4 regions of the Bradyrhizobium sp. USDA 4532 genome follow, and region 4 is predicted to be linked to each of the others. Evidence: predicted binding sites of a transcription regulator. Region 4 holds the regulator's gene; each other region holds the start of a gene.
What was found. Region 4 encodes LexA, which represses DNA repair genes until DNA is damaged. Its sites were predicted from a motif close to TGTTCNNNNTGTGTTCNG; they were not measured.
Positions count from the first base shown of each region.

Region 1: the regulator LexA is predicted to act here: its motif matches at 2,059-2,076, upstream of J2R76_RS07755 (single-stranded DNA-binding protein).
Region 2: the regulator LexA is predicted to act here: its motif matches at 1,217-1,234, upstream of J2R76_RS35965 (PA0069 family radical SAM protein).
Region 3: the regulator LexA is predicted to act here: its motif matches at 1,185-1,202, upstream of recA (recombinase RecA).

Region 1 covers NZ_JALJZN010000001.1:1,598,923-1,602,176, forward strand. Annotated here, with positions in the region: gene gyrA (DNA gyrase subunit A) at 1-511, opposite strand, end outside; gene J2R76_RS07750 (DUF2306 domain-containing protein) at 736-1,134, opposite strand; gene J2R76_RS07755 (single-stranded DNA-binding protein) at 1,394-1,888, opposite strand; gene J2R76_RS07760 (outer membrane protein) at 2,337-3,083, shown strand.
Region 2 covers NZ_JALJZN010000001.1:7,794,087-7,797,340, reverse strand. Annotated here, with positions in the region: gene J2R76_RS35965 (PA0069 family radical SAM protein) at 29-1,195, opposite strand; gene J2R76_RS35960 (glycosyl transferase) at 1,359-1,928, shown strand; gene J2R76_RS35955 (helix-turn-helix domain-containing GNAT family N-acetyltransferase) at 1,974-2,915, shown strand; gene moaB (molybdenum cofactor biosynthesis protein B) at 3,030-3,254, opposite strand, start outside.
Region 3 covers NZ_JALJZN010000001.1:401,525-404,778, forward strand. Annotated here, with positions in the region: gene J2R76_RS01840 (hypothetical protein) at 1-123, opposite strand, end outside; gene J2R76_RS01845 (hypothetical protein) at 213-464, shown strand; gene J2R76_RS01850 (hypothetical protein) at 485-706, shown strand; gene recA (recombinase RecA) at 1,306-2,394, shown strand; gene J2R76_RS01860 (hypothetical protein) at 2,539-3,254, shown strand, end outside.
Region 4 covers NZ_JALJZN010000001.1:1,293,187-1,296,440, reverse strand. Annotated here, with positions in the region: gene glp (gephyrin-like molybdotransferase Glp) at 1-783, shown strand, start outside; gene lexA (transcriptional repressor LexA) at 1,027-1,731, shown strand; gene J2R76_RS06270 (hypothetical protein) at 1,988-2,416, shown strand; gene J2R76_RS06265 (hypothetical protein) at 2,562-2,789, shown strand; partial or broken gene J2R76_RS06260 (ComEC/Rec2 family competence protein) at 2,786-3,254, opposite strand, start outside.

The DNA.
Region 1 (3,254 bases), 310 kb from region 4:
CCGGCAGAACCGACGGCTCTTGCTCGGAGTTGTCGTAGTTCGGCTGGAAATCGACCGTTTCCATGTCGATGTCGGCCAGCACGGCGAGCGCCGCCCGGGTCAGCCGCGCTTCGGTATATCGATAGGCGGCCGGCGGATCGCCGTCGACCGAACCGAAATTGCCCTGGCCGTCGATCAGCGGCACGCGCAGTGAGAAATCCTGCGCCATGCGGACCATCGCGTCGTAAATCGACTGGTCGCCATGCGGGTGATATTTACCGATCACGTCGCCGACGACGCGGGCGGATTTGACGTATTTCTTGTCCGGCGTATGTCCCTGCTCATGCATCGAATAGAGGATGCGCCGGTGCACCGGCTTGAGCCCGTCGCGCGCATCGGGCAGCGCACGCGACACGATCACGCTCATCGCGTAATCGAGATAGGACTTCTTCATCTCGTCGAGGATGGAAACGGGACGAATATCTGAGGGTCCCGGCGGCTCGCCGGGCTTGTGGTCGTCGTTATCGGACAAAGGGGAAATCCGGTCGGTTCTGCTGGGGAATCATATAGCCCATCAGGGGCCTGATAACCACCCTTGCGCGGCTCCGGCAAGCCGTTTTTCCGTTCGTTTTTTCATGCACTTACGGGTGGAGCACCGAGGTTCCGGCTGCCTGGTCGGGAAGCGCGTGGCGAATGGCGAATAGCGGATGGAAAAATCCCTATTCGCCACTCGCCAGTGGCAGTTCGCCTCGCCAGTCAGTGGCCGAAAACCACTGCGTGCATGATCCGCCCGGGCATCAAGGTGAACAGTCCGGCGATGAGCAGCGCGCCGAAGAAGATGCCGATCATCGTGAACCTGTGGCGGCGGACATTGTGGCTCCGTGCGGCCGTGACGCCGAGCGCCAGCATGGCGAGCGAGAAGATCGACAGCAGGTGGATCGGGCTCCAGGGACCGACCAGCTGGATCTGATGGATCCAGAACGAGCTTCCGGCGACCACCAGCATCAGGATCACCCAGATCCAGCCCAGGGTCCGGTGCGGCAGCGTGCCCTTGGGGGCGGCGAGCTGGATGGAGCCGAGCACGAAGGCGGCCATCGCGGCAAAGGCGTGGAGCAGGATCGCAGGCGCGGCGTCGAGCAATGGCGCGAGGCTCATGATGGCCGGCCCTCGGGTGAAGCTCGCGGCCAGGCATCAAATGCCGCAGGCCAATGTAAATATCATTTACATCAGGCTGTGTCAAAGTCCAGGGAACCCGCATCCCCTTACGTCGAACCACCGACGTTCTGACAGAGAGTTACCGGGTTATCCTCATATTCCACACGAGGAAATTGCTGGTGCCGATCGCAACGACCGTTCCGGGAAATGATCTTCACGGAACGGCGCCTGACGGAATCGACGGAAGCGCGACCGCTGCTCAGAACGGGATGTCGTCGTCCATGTCGCTGTTGCGGCTGCTGCCACCACCCGCGGCGACGGCGCGGCGCGGCGCCGAGCTGACTGGTCCGGCCGAACCGAAATCGCTGCCGCCATCATCGGAGAAGCTGCTGCCCCCACCGCCACGCCCGTCGAGCATGGTGAGGTTGGAGTTGAAGCCCTGCAGCACGACTTCGGTCGAGTACTTCTCGACGCCGCTCTGGTCGGTCCATTTGCGGGTCTGCAACTGCCCCTCGATGTACACCTTGGCGCCCTTCTTCAGATACTGCTCGGCGACCTTGCAGAGGCCCTCGTTGAAGATCACGACGCGGTGCCACTCGGTCTTTTCCTTGCGCTCGCCGGTGCCCTTGTCGCGCCAGGTTTCCGAGGTGGCGATGGAAAGGTTTGCGATCGGACGGCCGTCCTGCGTCCGCCGGATTTCCGGATCCTTGCCGAGGTTTCCCACCAGGATCACCTTGTTCACGCTTCCTGCCATCGCATCATCTCCACTCAAAAACCGGGCGTCCGGACATTCGGCCGCCACTCTCAACCTTCGCCACTTACGCCGCAGGCGTCGTGGATGACCCTATACGCCGGTGCCGGCTCGTCGCCTTTGCCGTCTCGCGGTTATCCACGGATATCGGGATATAGCACCGGATCCGGCATCGTTCCAGTTTTGTTCGCCACAACCATCCGTAGAAGCGGCGAGTGCCGTCAGAGCGGCAGTCGATCTCGGTGCAGGCCGACGCTCGGCAGCAAGATTTAGAAAAACAACAAACAAATCAGCAGCTTGCCTTATCGATACTTCTCCCGCGAGTGTTGCATTTGGGAGACTGCGTTTTCGGTTGAATCAGCGTATAGCTCCAACCATGGCGCGGGCGCTCGCGTCTGGGATCGTGCTTCGGGACCGTTTGGAAGCCGATCGGGGTGCTGGGGGATTGATAATGAAGAAGTTTTTGCTCGGTACGGTTGCTCTGATTGCGTTTGCTGCGCCTGCCGCGGCTGCCGATCTCGCTGCGCGCCCGTACACCAAGGCGCCGCCGCCCGTGGTTGCCCCGATCTATGACTGGACCGGCTTCTACATCGGCGCCAACGGCGGCTGGGGCTCGAGCCACAATTGCTGGGACCAGCTCCCGGCCGGCATCTTCCTCGCATCAGATGGTTGCCATGATGCAACCGGCGGCGTCGCCGGTGGCCAGATCGGTTATCGCTGGCAGGCTGGCGCCTGGGTGTTCGGCCTCGAAGCGCAGGGCGACTGGGCTGACCTGAAGGGCAGCAACAACAGCGCGATCTTCCCGGGCCTGTTCACCAACCAGTCCAAGATCGACGCGTTCGGCCTGTTCACCGGCCAGATCGGTTACGCCGTCAACAACGTGCTGCTCTACGCCAAGGGCGGCGCGGCGCTGACCGACAACCGCTTCAACACCTACTTCACCCCAACCGGCGTGCTGGTCGGCAGCGCCAGCGACACCCGCTGGGGCGGCACCGTCGGCGCCGGCATCGAAGTCGGCTTCGCGCCGAACTGGACCGCGGGCATCGAATACGACCACCTGTTCATGCAGGACAAGACCTATAACCTGATCGCCCCCAACGGCACGCTGAACAGCACCATCCGCGATCGCCAGGACGTCGACCTCGTTACCGTCCGCGTGAACTACAAGTGGGGTGGTCCGGTCGTCGCGCGCTATTGATCGCGCCAGGCCGATTGATCCAGACGAAAGGCCGGCCTCGCGCCGGCCTTTTTGTTTGCGCCTGTTTGTGCGCCGGCTTTTTCGTTGCGTGTGCACGCGCACCTCACCGGGGCCGTTTTCGGTGCGTTGTGGTTTCGCGGATACACACGTTCCGGCATTTCTCTGTAGAAG
Region 2 (3,254 bases), 6.5 Mb from region 4:
GCAATGACGATCATCACTTTGCTGGCACCTAAAACAAGCTCAGCTGCTGCCCGCTGCGCTTCGGCTTGGCGAAGTGATCGGTGGTCAGCTTGGTCCGCCGCTTGTTGAGGCCGAGCTTTTCGCAGGCGATCTCGAAGCGGCGGCCGATCATCCAGGCCATCGGGCCGGTGCCCTTCATCCGCGTGCCCCATTGCGAGTCGTAGTCGCGGCCACCGCGCATGTCGCGGATCAGCGTGAAGACGTGACGGTAGCGATCGGGATAGTTGGCCATCAGCCATTCGCGGAACAGATCGCGCACCTCGAGCGGCAGCCGCAGCAGCACATAGCTCGCCTCCCTGGCGCCGGCATGTGCGGCGGCATCGAGGATGCGCTCGATCTCGGAATCGTTCAGCGCCGGGATCACGGGTGCGACCATCACCGTGGTCGGGATGCCGGCATCCGTGAGCCGCTTGATCGCCTCGAGCCGCTTCGGCGGGGTCGAGGCGCGCGGCTCCATGGTGCGGGCGAGTTTCGGGTCGAGCGTCGTCACCGAGAGCGCGACCTTGGCGAGATTGCGCTTGGCCATACGTGCCAGGATGTCGATGTCGCGGGTGACCAGCGCCGACTTGGTGACGATGCCGACCGGATGGCCGGCGCGCTCCAGCACCTCGAGGATGCCGCGCATGATCTTCCGGTCGCGCTCGATCGGCTGATAGGGATCGGTGTTGGTGCCGATCGCGATCATCCGCGCCTCGTAGTCCGGTGCCGCCAGCTCCTTCTCGAGCAGCGCGGGTGCGTCCGGCTTGGCGAACAGCTTCGATTCGAAGTCCAGCCCCGGCGACAGGCCGAGATAGGCGTGGGTCGGCCGCGCGAAGCAATAGACGCAGCCGTGCTCACAGCCGCGATACGGATTGATCGAGCGGTCGAAGCCGATGTCGGGCGAGTCGTTGCGGGTGATCACCTTGCGCGAGGTGTCGAGCGCCACGCTGGTCGCAAATGGCGGCAGGTCCTCGAGGCTCTGCCAGCCGTCGTCGAAGGCAACGCGCGCCTCGGCCTCGTAGCGGCCGCTGGCGTTGGACTGCGCGCCGCGGCCGCGCCGCCGCTCGCGCTCGATCGCGACCGCAAGCTCGGGAAAAGGGGAAGGTGCACCCGCCGGGTTATCGGAGGGCGCCGTTACCGGCGGGTGCTTGAGGGCATGAGAGGATGCTCGGCTCATGCTTTGAAGTTAACACAGCACGAGAACAAATCAAGAACATGAACGGAGAAATTCCACAAAACCTTGCTACAAAATTCTGCAGGCGGACAGGCTGCTTTGAATATGACAAGGTGATAACACGGCCGGAGTTTCTCCACCGTTTGAGCCATCGAACCTCAAAATCATGCTGAGCGTGATAATTCCAACCGACGGCGTCGAGCGCTCCGCGGTCGTAACATTGGCGGCGCTGGTGCCGGGCGCGGCCGCGGGCGTCATCCGCGAAGTGCTGCTGGTCGACCGCAGCCACAGCGATGTGATGGAGCGCGTCGCCGACGTCGCCGGCTGCCGCTTCCTGCGCTTCGAGGGCACGCGCGCCGCCGCGCTTGCGGCAGGCGCGCGGCAGGCGCGGTCGCCCTGGCTGATGTTCCTGCATCCGGGCGCCGTGCTCGATGCCGGCTGGATCGAGGAAACCACCCAGTTCACCCAGATGGTGGCGGCCAGCGGCAAGGACCGCGCCGGCATCTTCCGCTACGCCCGCGCACCCTACACCGACCCGGGCCTGCGCGACGGCCTCAAATTCGTTGCCCGGATGATCACCGGGCCCTCGGCCGAACAGGGCCTTTTGATCGCGCGCGAGCATTACGAGCGGATCGGCGGCTACCGGCCCGATGCCCGCCGCTCCGAGGCGCGCCTGCTGCGCCGGCTCGGCCGTTCCTCCCGCACCATGCTGCGGAGCCGGATCATGGTGGCCTGAACAAAGCGCTTGCGGATTATTTGATCCCGTCAAATAATATGCTTGATGAAATCAAACTTCCATGACACCACGCTCGAGAGCCAGGTCGCCGCGGTCCGCGGCTTCAGCCGGTTCTATACCCGCAAGCTCGGCATCATCGAGCCGAAGCTGTTGCACTCACCATTCACGCTGCAGGAAGCGCGGATCATCTACGAGCTCGCGCACCGCGAAAATTGCACCGCAACCGATCTGGTGCGCGATCTCGACCTCGATGCCGGCTTCGTCAGCCGCACGCTGGCGGCGCTGCAAAGGCGCCAGATCGTGACGCGGAAGCCATCGAAGGCCGACAAGCGCGTCAACGAGGTGGCCCTCACCGCCAAGGGCCGCACTGCTGCCGCCGATCTCGACTGCCGCTCGCGCAGCGAGGTCGGGACGCTATTGAAGCAGATGGACGGCGACCGTCGCGCCGCGGTGGTGCGCGCCATGGGCACGATCGAGCAATCGCTGGAGCCGCCGGCCGAGAAACCGGTCGGCTTCCTGCTGCGCAGCCATCGCGTCGGCGACATGGGTTGGGTCGTCTCGCGGCAGGGACAAGCCTACGCGGAGGAGTATGGCTGGGACATTAGCTACGAGGCGTTGGTGGCCGAGATCTGCGCGCAGTTTCTGCGATCGTTCGATCCGGCGCGCGAGCATTGCTGGATCGCGGAGGTCGACGGCGAGCCGGTCGGCTCGGTCTTCCTGGTCGACGGCGGCGACGGGGTCGCCAAGCTGCGCCTGCTGCTGGTGGAAGAAAAGGCGCGCGGGCTCGGCGTCGGCCGCGCACTGGTCGAGCAATGCATCCGCGCCGCGCGCGAGAAGGGTTACAAGAAGATGACGCTGTGGACCCAGAGCATCCTGGTCGCCGCGCGCGGCATCTACGCCCGTGCCGGCTTCGAGCGGGTCAAGGAAGAAAAGCACCACAGCTTTGGCGTCGACCTAGTCGGCGAGACCTGGGAGCTGGAGTTGTAGGGCTCTTTACCCTCCGGCGTCATTCCGGGGCGATGCGCAGCATCGAACCCGGCATCTCGCGCCACAATCTCTGGATTCCGGGTTCGCGCTTCGCACGCCCCGGAATGAGGGAGGCTAAGCGCTCGCGCCTTTCGCCTTCGGGCGGCGCAGATGTTCATCCAGCCGCGGCATGATCTCGACGAAATTGCAGGGGCGCGTGCGGTAGTCGAGTTGCGCCGCCAAAATGCCGTCCCAGCCGTCGCGGCAGGCGCCGGGCGAGCCGGGCAGGCAGAAGATGAAGGTCGCGCCCGCAACGCCAGCGGTGGCGCGGCTCTGGACAGTCGACGCCCCGATCTTGGC
Region 3 (3,254 bases), 890 kb from region 4:
ATGGTTCTCCAAGTTCTTTGAAAAGCCATTGGTGAGGCGAGTGAACCGGCGCGACGACATGCGCAGCGAAAGGTTTTGCCGCTCAACGTAACTCGTCGAGACGTTCTGATCCGGGGCCGCCAACTGAGGCGGCCTCAGCGCCTCTTGATCTGCGTCAAGTTCCGCAGCGGCATGTCAGATTAACAGTCCTCCACGAGCTAGGAGGATCGACCATGAAATCCGGCATCGCATTGCTTGCTCTGGTTCTGGCTGCGCTTCCGGCTATAGCTCAGCAGCAAGAGAAGCCGAAGCGGCTTATTGATGAGCATCGCCCCGGTGTGACGTATGAAGATTGCGTCGCGAGGTGCGATGCATGCATGGGCCACAGAAACGAGGCGTGCATCGCTAATTACTGCCGTGGCTATGAGCGCCGAAAGCCCGGTGCAAAGCCGTTGCCGATTGTGTGCCCGAGCTACGGCGGCTAACCAAAAGATGGGGATATTCCATGGGTCGCTGTCTGGTTATCGTTGCTGTGATCGGCTTGTTCACTTCGTCCGCCAACGCCATGACCATGGAGGAGTGCCGGGCGCAGTACAAAGCGGAATACAACCACCCCGCAAAGAAAAAGGGGATCGGTATCGATTGGCATGGCTATCAAACCAAGCGCTGCGGTATTGACCCGAACGCTAGCGTGCCAGCGCCGAAAGACGCTCCAAAGCCTCACTGATTTCAAACTGAGGCGAGGCTCAGTGCAGGCGCTCGCGAAGCTTCTTTATGATTTCGCGAAGGTCTTTGGCATACTCCTCGATGATGCGCCGAGCCTCCTCTAAACGCGTGGGGCGCTTTGGCTCCTCCTCAGGCTTGACGGGTTCCTTCATGCCCGGAGGGTTGAGCCGGGCCAGGTGCGGCCGATTGAGTTAGATCAAGGGCACCTCTAATCCCGCCATTTGGCCCTCTTTTTCCGCCTCCGCGCGGAACTTCGTTCCCCCACGGAGAACACCCGGTAACACTCGTCCGCTGGGGATAGCGAACACTTGGCGGACCATAACCATTGCTATGGTGAGAACATCCACCGCGCGGTTCAGTAGTCCTACCGAGAACATCGGCTAACCCTTGGTTGAGGCGGGGTTAAACCCAAACTAGGCCACTCCAAAAATCAAAGCAGGCCACTAGGGATGGAAACAGGCCAGCACCGGTCTGCTCGAAAGAACATATTGCGAACTTAGAACAAACGTGGTACGAGGTTCCAATCAACAACGCATTTCCGCCTGATCTCATCGCCCGTTTTCCCGCTAGCGAATCCCCGCCATAAGGAGCACATCCCAAATGTCCGCCACCGCACTGCGTATCGTCGAAGGATCCTCCATGGACAAGTCCAAGGCCCTCTCAGCCGCGCTCTCCCAGATCGAGCGCCAGTTCGGCAAGGGCTCGGTGATGAAGCTCGGCAAGAACGACCGTTCGATGGATGTCGAGACGGTGTCGTCGGGGTCGCTCGGGCTCGATATCGCGCTCGGCGTCGGCGGCCTGCCGAAGGGGCGCATCGTCGAAATCTACGGGCCGGAATCGTCGGGCAAGACCACGCTGGCGCTGCACACGGTGGCGGAAGGCCAGAAGAAGGGCGGCATCTGCGCCTTCATCGACGCTGAACACGCGCTCGATCCGGTCTATGCGCGCAAGCTCGGCGTCAACATCGACGAGCTCTTGATCTCGCAGCCGGACACCGGCGAGCAGGCACTCGAGATCGCCGACACGCTGGTGCGCTCCGGCGCGGTCGACGTGCTGGTGATCGATTCGGTCGCGGCGCTGGTGCCGAAGGCCGAGCTCGAGGGCGAGATGGGCGATGCGCTGCCGGGTCTGCAGGCCCGCCTGATGAGCCAGGCGCTGCGCAAGCTCACCGCCTCGATCAACAAGTCGAACACGATGGTGATCTTCATCAACCAGATCCGTATGAAGATCGGCGTGATGTACGGCTCGCCGGAGACCACCACCGGCGGCAACGCGCTGAAGTTTTATGCCTCGGTTCGTCTCGACATCCGCCGCATCGGCGCTATCAAGGAGCGCGACGAAGTCGTCGGCAACACCACCCGCGTCAAGGTGGTGAAGAACAAGCTGGCGCCGCCCTTCAAGCAGGTCGAGTTCGACATCATGTATGGCGAGGGCGTTTCCAAGATGGGCGAGATCCTCGACCTCGGCGTCAAGGCCGGCATCGTCGAGAAGTCCGGCGCCTGGTTCTCCTATGACAGCCAGCGGCTCGGCCAGGGTCGCGAGAATTCCAAGGCGTTCCTGAAGTCGAATCCCGACATCACCGCCAAGATCGAAGCCGCGATCCGGCAGAACTCCGGCCTGATCTCCGAGCAGATCCTCGCCGGCACGCCCGAACGCGACGCCGAGGGCGAGGAGCCGACGGAGGAGTAAGTCTCAATCATTTCGCTGCAAGCGGGCGCTGAGGACGTTGAGTTGCCGACGTCTTCGGCGCCCGTTTGGTTTTGTGTGTCTTTTGTAAAGCAGTTGATCCTCAGCTTGCGGTGCTGATGCCATCGCGCGTAGCCGGAGAGCATCGTGACAAGTCTGATCCTGGCGACAAGTGAACTCGCGAGCTATCGCCTGAGGCAGGCGGGAAGGGCGGACATCGTCGTCGGGTTGAGGCCGCGCTTCGTTTGGGGGAAAATGCCCTCGTCGGATGACCTCACGACCCTGCTGGAACCGCGTTCCGCAAAGCATGTCGATTTCGACACGCACTGGCTCGACTTCGCCAGTTCAAGATGGACCGGCTCGATCGGTCGGGACATTGGGCTTGTCGAGTTGTGCGAGCGTTGCGATAGCGTCGAGCTATGGGCTGATCCCCAGCCGAATGACCAGTTGGTGCTGGCCTGGTTGCTCGACGTGCTCCGCCCGCACCGCCACATCGTAGCGAAGCTCAAGCTGGTCCAGACCGATGTCGAGATCGGCGGGTACCGAGGCGAGAGCTTGGCGAAATGGCGATTGCCTGCACTTGCGGTGACCGATGATCGGCTGGAATTGGCCGGTCGCGCCTGGAATGCCTATCGCGCTCCGACGCCCGAGCCCTGTTTCGACCTTCTCATGCAGGATCTGTCGGCCATCCCGCAGCTCCGCGCGGCGCTGATTGCGTTGCTGGAGGAGCTACCCGGGCAAGACACCGGCCTCGGCGCGTCCGAACTGCGGATGCTGGATCTCGTCGCCGACGGCGAGACAAGCCCACAGGTCCTTTCAAACGAGCTGAACCGGGAACGCGGCGTGTTCGATTTTCAGGAAGC
Region 4 (3,254 bases):
GTGCTGCTCGCCGGCGGCAGCCGCCTGTCCGACCGCGCGCTGTCGCTGGCGGCCGCCATGAACTATCCGGAACTTGCGGTGCGCCGCCGCCCGAAGGTCGCGGTGCTGGCGACCGGCGACGAGCTGGTGATGCCGGGCTCGCAGCCCGGTCCCGGCCAGATCGTCTATTCCAACGGCTACGCGCTGCGGGCGCTGGCGCGCGCCGAAGGCGCCGAGACCGTCGACCTCGGCGTTGCCGCCGACACGGTGGAGGCGACCACGGCGGGCATCCGCCGGGCGCGCGAGGCCGGTGCCGATGTCCTGATCACGACAGGCGGCGCCTCGGTCGGCGACCACGATCTCGTCAAGCGGTCGCTGGAAGCCGAGGGGGTCGAGATGGCGTTCTGGCGGATTGCGATGCGGCCCGGCAAGCCGATGATGCATGGCCGGCTCGGCGCGATGCGGGTGATCGGCCTGCCGGGCAATCCGGTGTCGTCCTATGTCTGCGCCTTCCTGTTCCTGGTGCCGTTGATTCGGGCGCTGAGCGGCCGGAAAGTGATTCGTCATCGCCGCGCGAGCGCCCTGCTCGGCCGCGACCTCGCTGCCAACGACCAGCGCGAGGACTATCTGCGTGCGCGGCTCGAAGCGCGCGAGGACGGCAGGCTGATCGCAACGCCGGTGACGCAGCAGGACTCGTCGCTGCTCGGGAATCTCGCTGCGGCACGGGCACTTCTCGTGCGTCCGCCGTTTGCGGCAGCTGCCGTCAAGGGCAGCGAATGCGAGATTCTGACACTGCCCGAATAGGGTTTTCGCGCCCCGCCGATTGTGCGTTGCCCGACACGTTCACCGGAAATTAAGTGGTTGCGGAACACATATCGAACATATAGTGTCCGTTCATGATTTGTTTCGAGTACTGGTGTCTACATTCGGGAAGCTGCATGGAAGCAGGTGCATTGAGCACATGCTCCTGAGGTCAGGCCCGGCCTGCAGGCCCCACCAGAAGAGTCTCGGAATCGAACGACGCTATCAACCGGGGGAATACTCGAGATGCTCACGCGCAAACAGTACGAACTACTGCGTTTCATCAATGAACGTCTGAAAGAGGCCGGCGTACCGCCCTCCTTCGACGAGATGAAGGATGCGCTCGACCTGCGCTCGAAGTCCGGTATCCACCGCCTGATCACTGCGCTGGAGGAGCGCGGCTTCATCCGCCGCCTGCCGAACCGCGCCCGCGCCATCGAGGTCATCAAGCTGCCCGAACTCTCGGCCGGCGGCGGCAACGGCCGCCGCGGCTTCACGCCCAGCGTCATCGAAGGCACCCTCGGCCGGCGCGCCAGCACGCCGCCGATTGCCGAGGACGACGGCAACCGTCCGGTCGCGGTCCCCGTGATGGGCCGGATCGCCGCCGGTACGCCGATCGAGGCGCTGCAGACCCGCAGCCACACCATCAGCGTGCCGCCCGACATGCTCGGTGCCGGCGAGCACTATGCGCTCGAGGTGCGCGGCGACTCGATGGTCGATGCCGGCATCCTCGACGGCGACATGGCGCTGATCCAGCGCAACGACGTCGCCAATACCGGCGACATCGTGGTGGCGCTGATCGACGAGGAGGAAGCCACCCTGAAGCGCTTCCGCCGCCGCGGCGCATCGATCGCGCTCGAGCCGGCCAACACCGCCTATGAAGTGCGCATCCTGCCGCCGAACCGGGTCCGCATCCAGGGCAAGCTGATCGGCCTTTATCGCAAATACTGAATTGCAAATACTTGCGGCGGCCGGGAACGAGCAACACGTCGGATCGTTCCTTGCATGATAGTGTAGCGTACGGCCTGCCCGATGCGCTCCGATACCTCTCGCGCAGCGTCGCGTGTTTGTGATCGGAGCGATCTCGGACCAGTCGTACAATCGCCCAGAAACGAGCAGACGCTCGTTCGCTATCGTCCACTCTGGTAGAGGCCCTAATGCCTCAAGGAGAGGCACGGGTCGCTACCTCGAAATGAGGAGCCATCCGATGTGTGACTATAGTCTGCACGCCGTGGCATCGCGCCCCGCCATTGTCGGAGAGACGCTGATCACGACGACGTTCCGCGGCACGTCGACCCGCGGCTTTGCTTCGGAGAATGACCCCACTGTCGCGGTCTGCATGCTGCCGGGCACCGAGCTCGCTTTCGCCGAGAACGTTCGCTACGACAGCCGCTGGATCTGGACCAAGACGCTGAACTATCGCGTCGGCGTGTTCAACGAAGTCGAGCCCGACGTGCCCGATCGGCATCATGACGCGGTCGAATTCCCCGACGGCAGCCATGTGCTGGTGACCCAGCTGGTCGAGGGACAGCGCGTCAGCGTGCTGCAATTGCCGGCGCTGCATCCGCCGGTCGAGCAGAAGCCGAAGGTTGTGGAGCGGCGGCCCTCCGCATTCGCAACGCTGTTTTTGGGTTGAGCGCATCGTCGCCGCGGAATGAGCTGTTCGGCGGCGGATGACCTAAGCAATTTCGGGCGACCCCGGACTCCCGCTTCCGGGGCGCAGAAGGAGATTTGCGTCGGCCGGCACCTTGGCGCATCATCGGGTACGGAGGACGTGCGCGGTGGTCGATAAGGTCACATGGCAAAAGGCTGGACGCGTCACGGAACCGGGCCGCTACATGTTCCGGTTCGGTTGGCTGACGGTAACGGCCGACGACCTGAAAGTCTGGGAGCAATTTCCCGAGGCTTCCTTCACTCTCGTCAAGAAGCCCGACGCCGGCCCCGACTCCGACGAATACCATCTCGGCCTGTTCGAGCTGCCAAGCGCGCCCTTGCCGGACCACGGCTAATCATCGCCCTGCAGATCGGTCTCGGCCGGCGTCGCATCCACCGCAGGCCGCGGCGCGGGGGCGCGTAGCGTCGTCTCGCTCTCGCCGTCGCCGGAAACCGCCGGCGACCACGGCCGGTCGATCCCGCCGGGCTTGACCGCATCGACGACGTAGCCGTCCCTGCTCCGCCGCAGCACCAGCGCGCCGTGGCGGCGCAGCCGCTCGGCATCGATCACCGATGCCGCGCAGCCCTGCGGCGCCCGCCGCGCCGTCACGATCAGGGCTGCGCGCTCGCAGTCGTCCGCCAGCGCCTCCGACCGGGTCGCCAGCGCGACGAAGGTGCCGCTTGGTCCCTGGGTCACGCAGCCGCCGGCATCGCACGAGACGCCCTCGCCGAGCGACGCATCGGTGGCGGTGCGCGCGTCGGCGTCCGCCGCCAGCCACTCCTTGACCAAAAATGCATCCTTGGCGCTGTGCATCAGATGC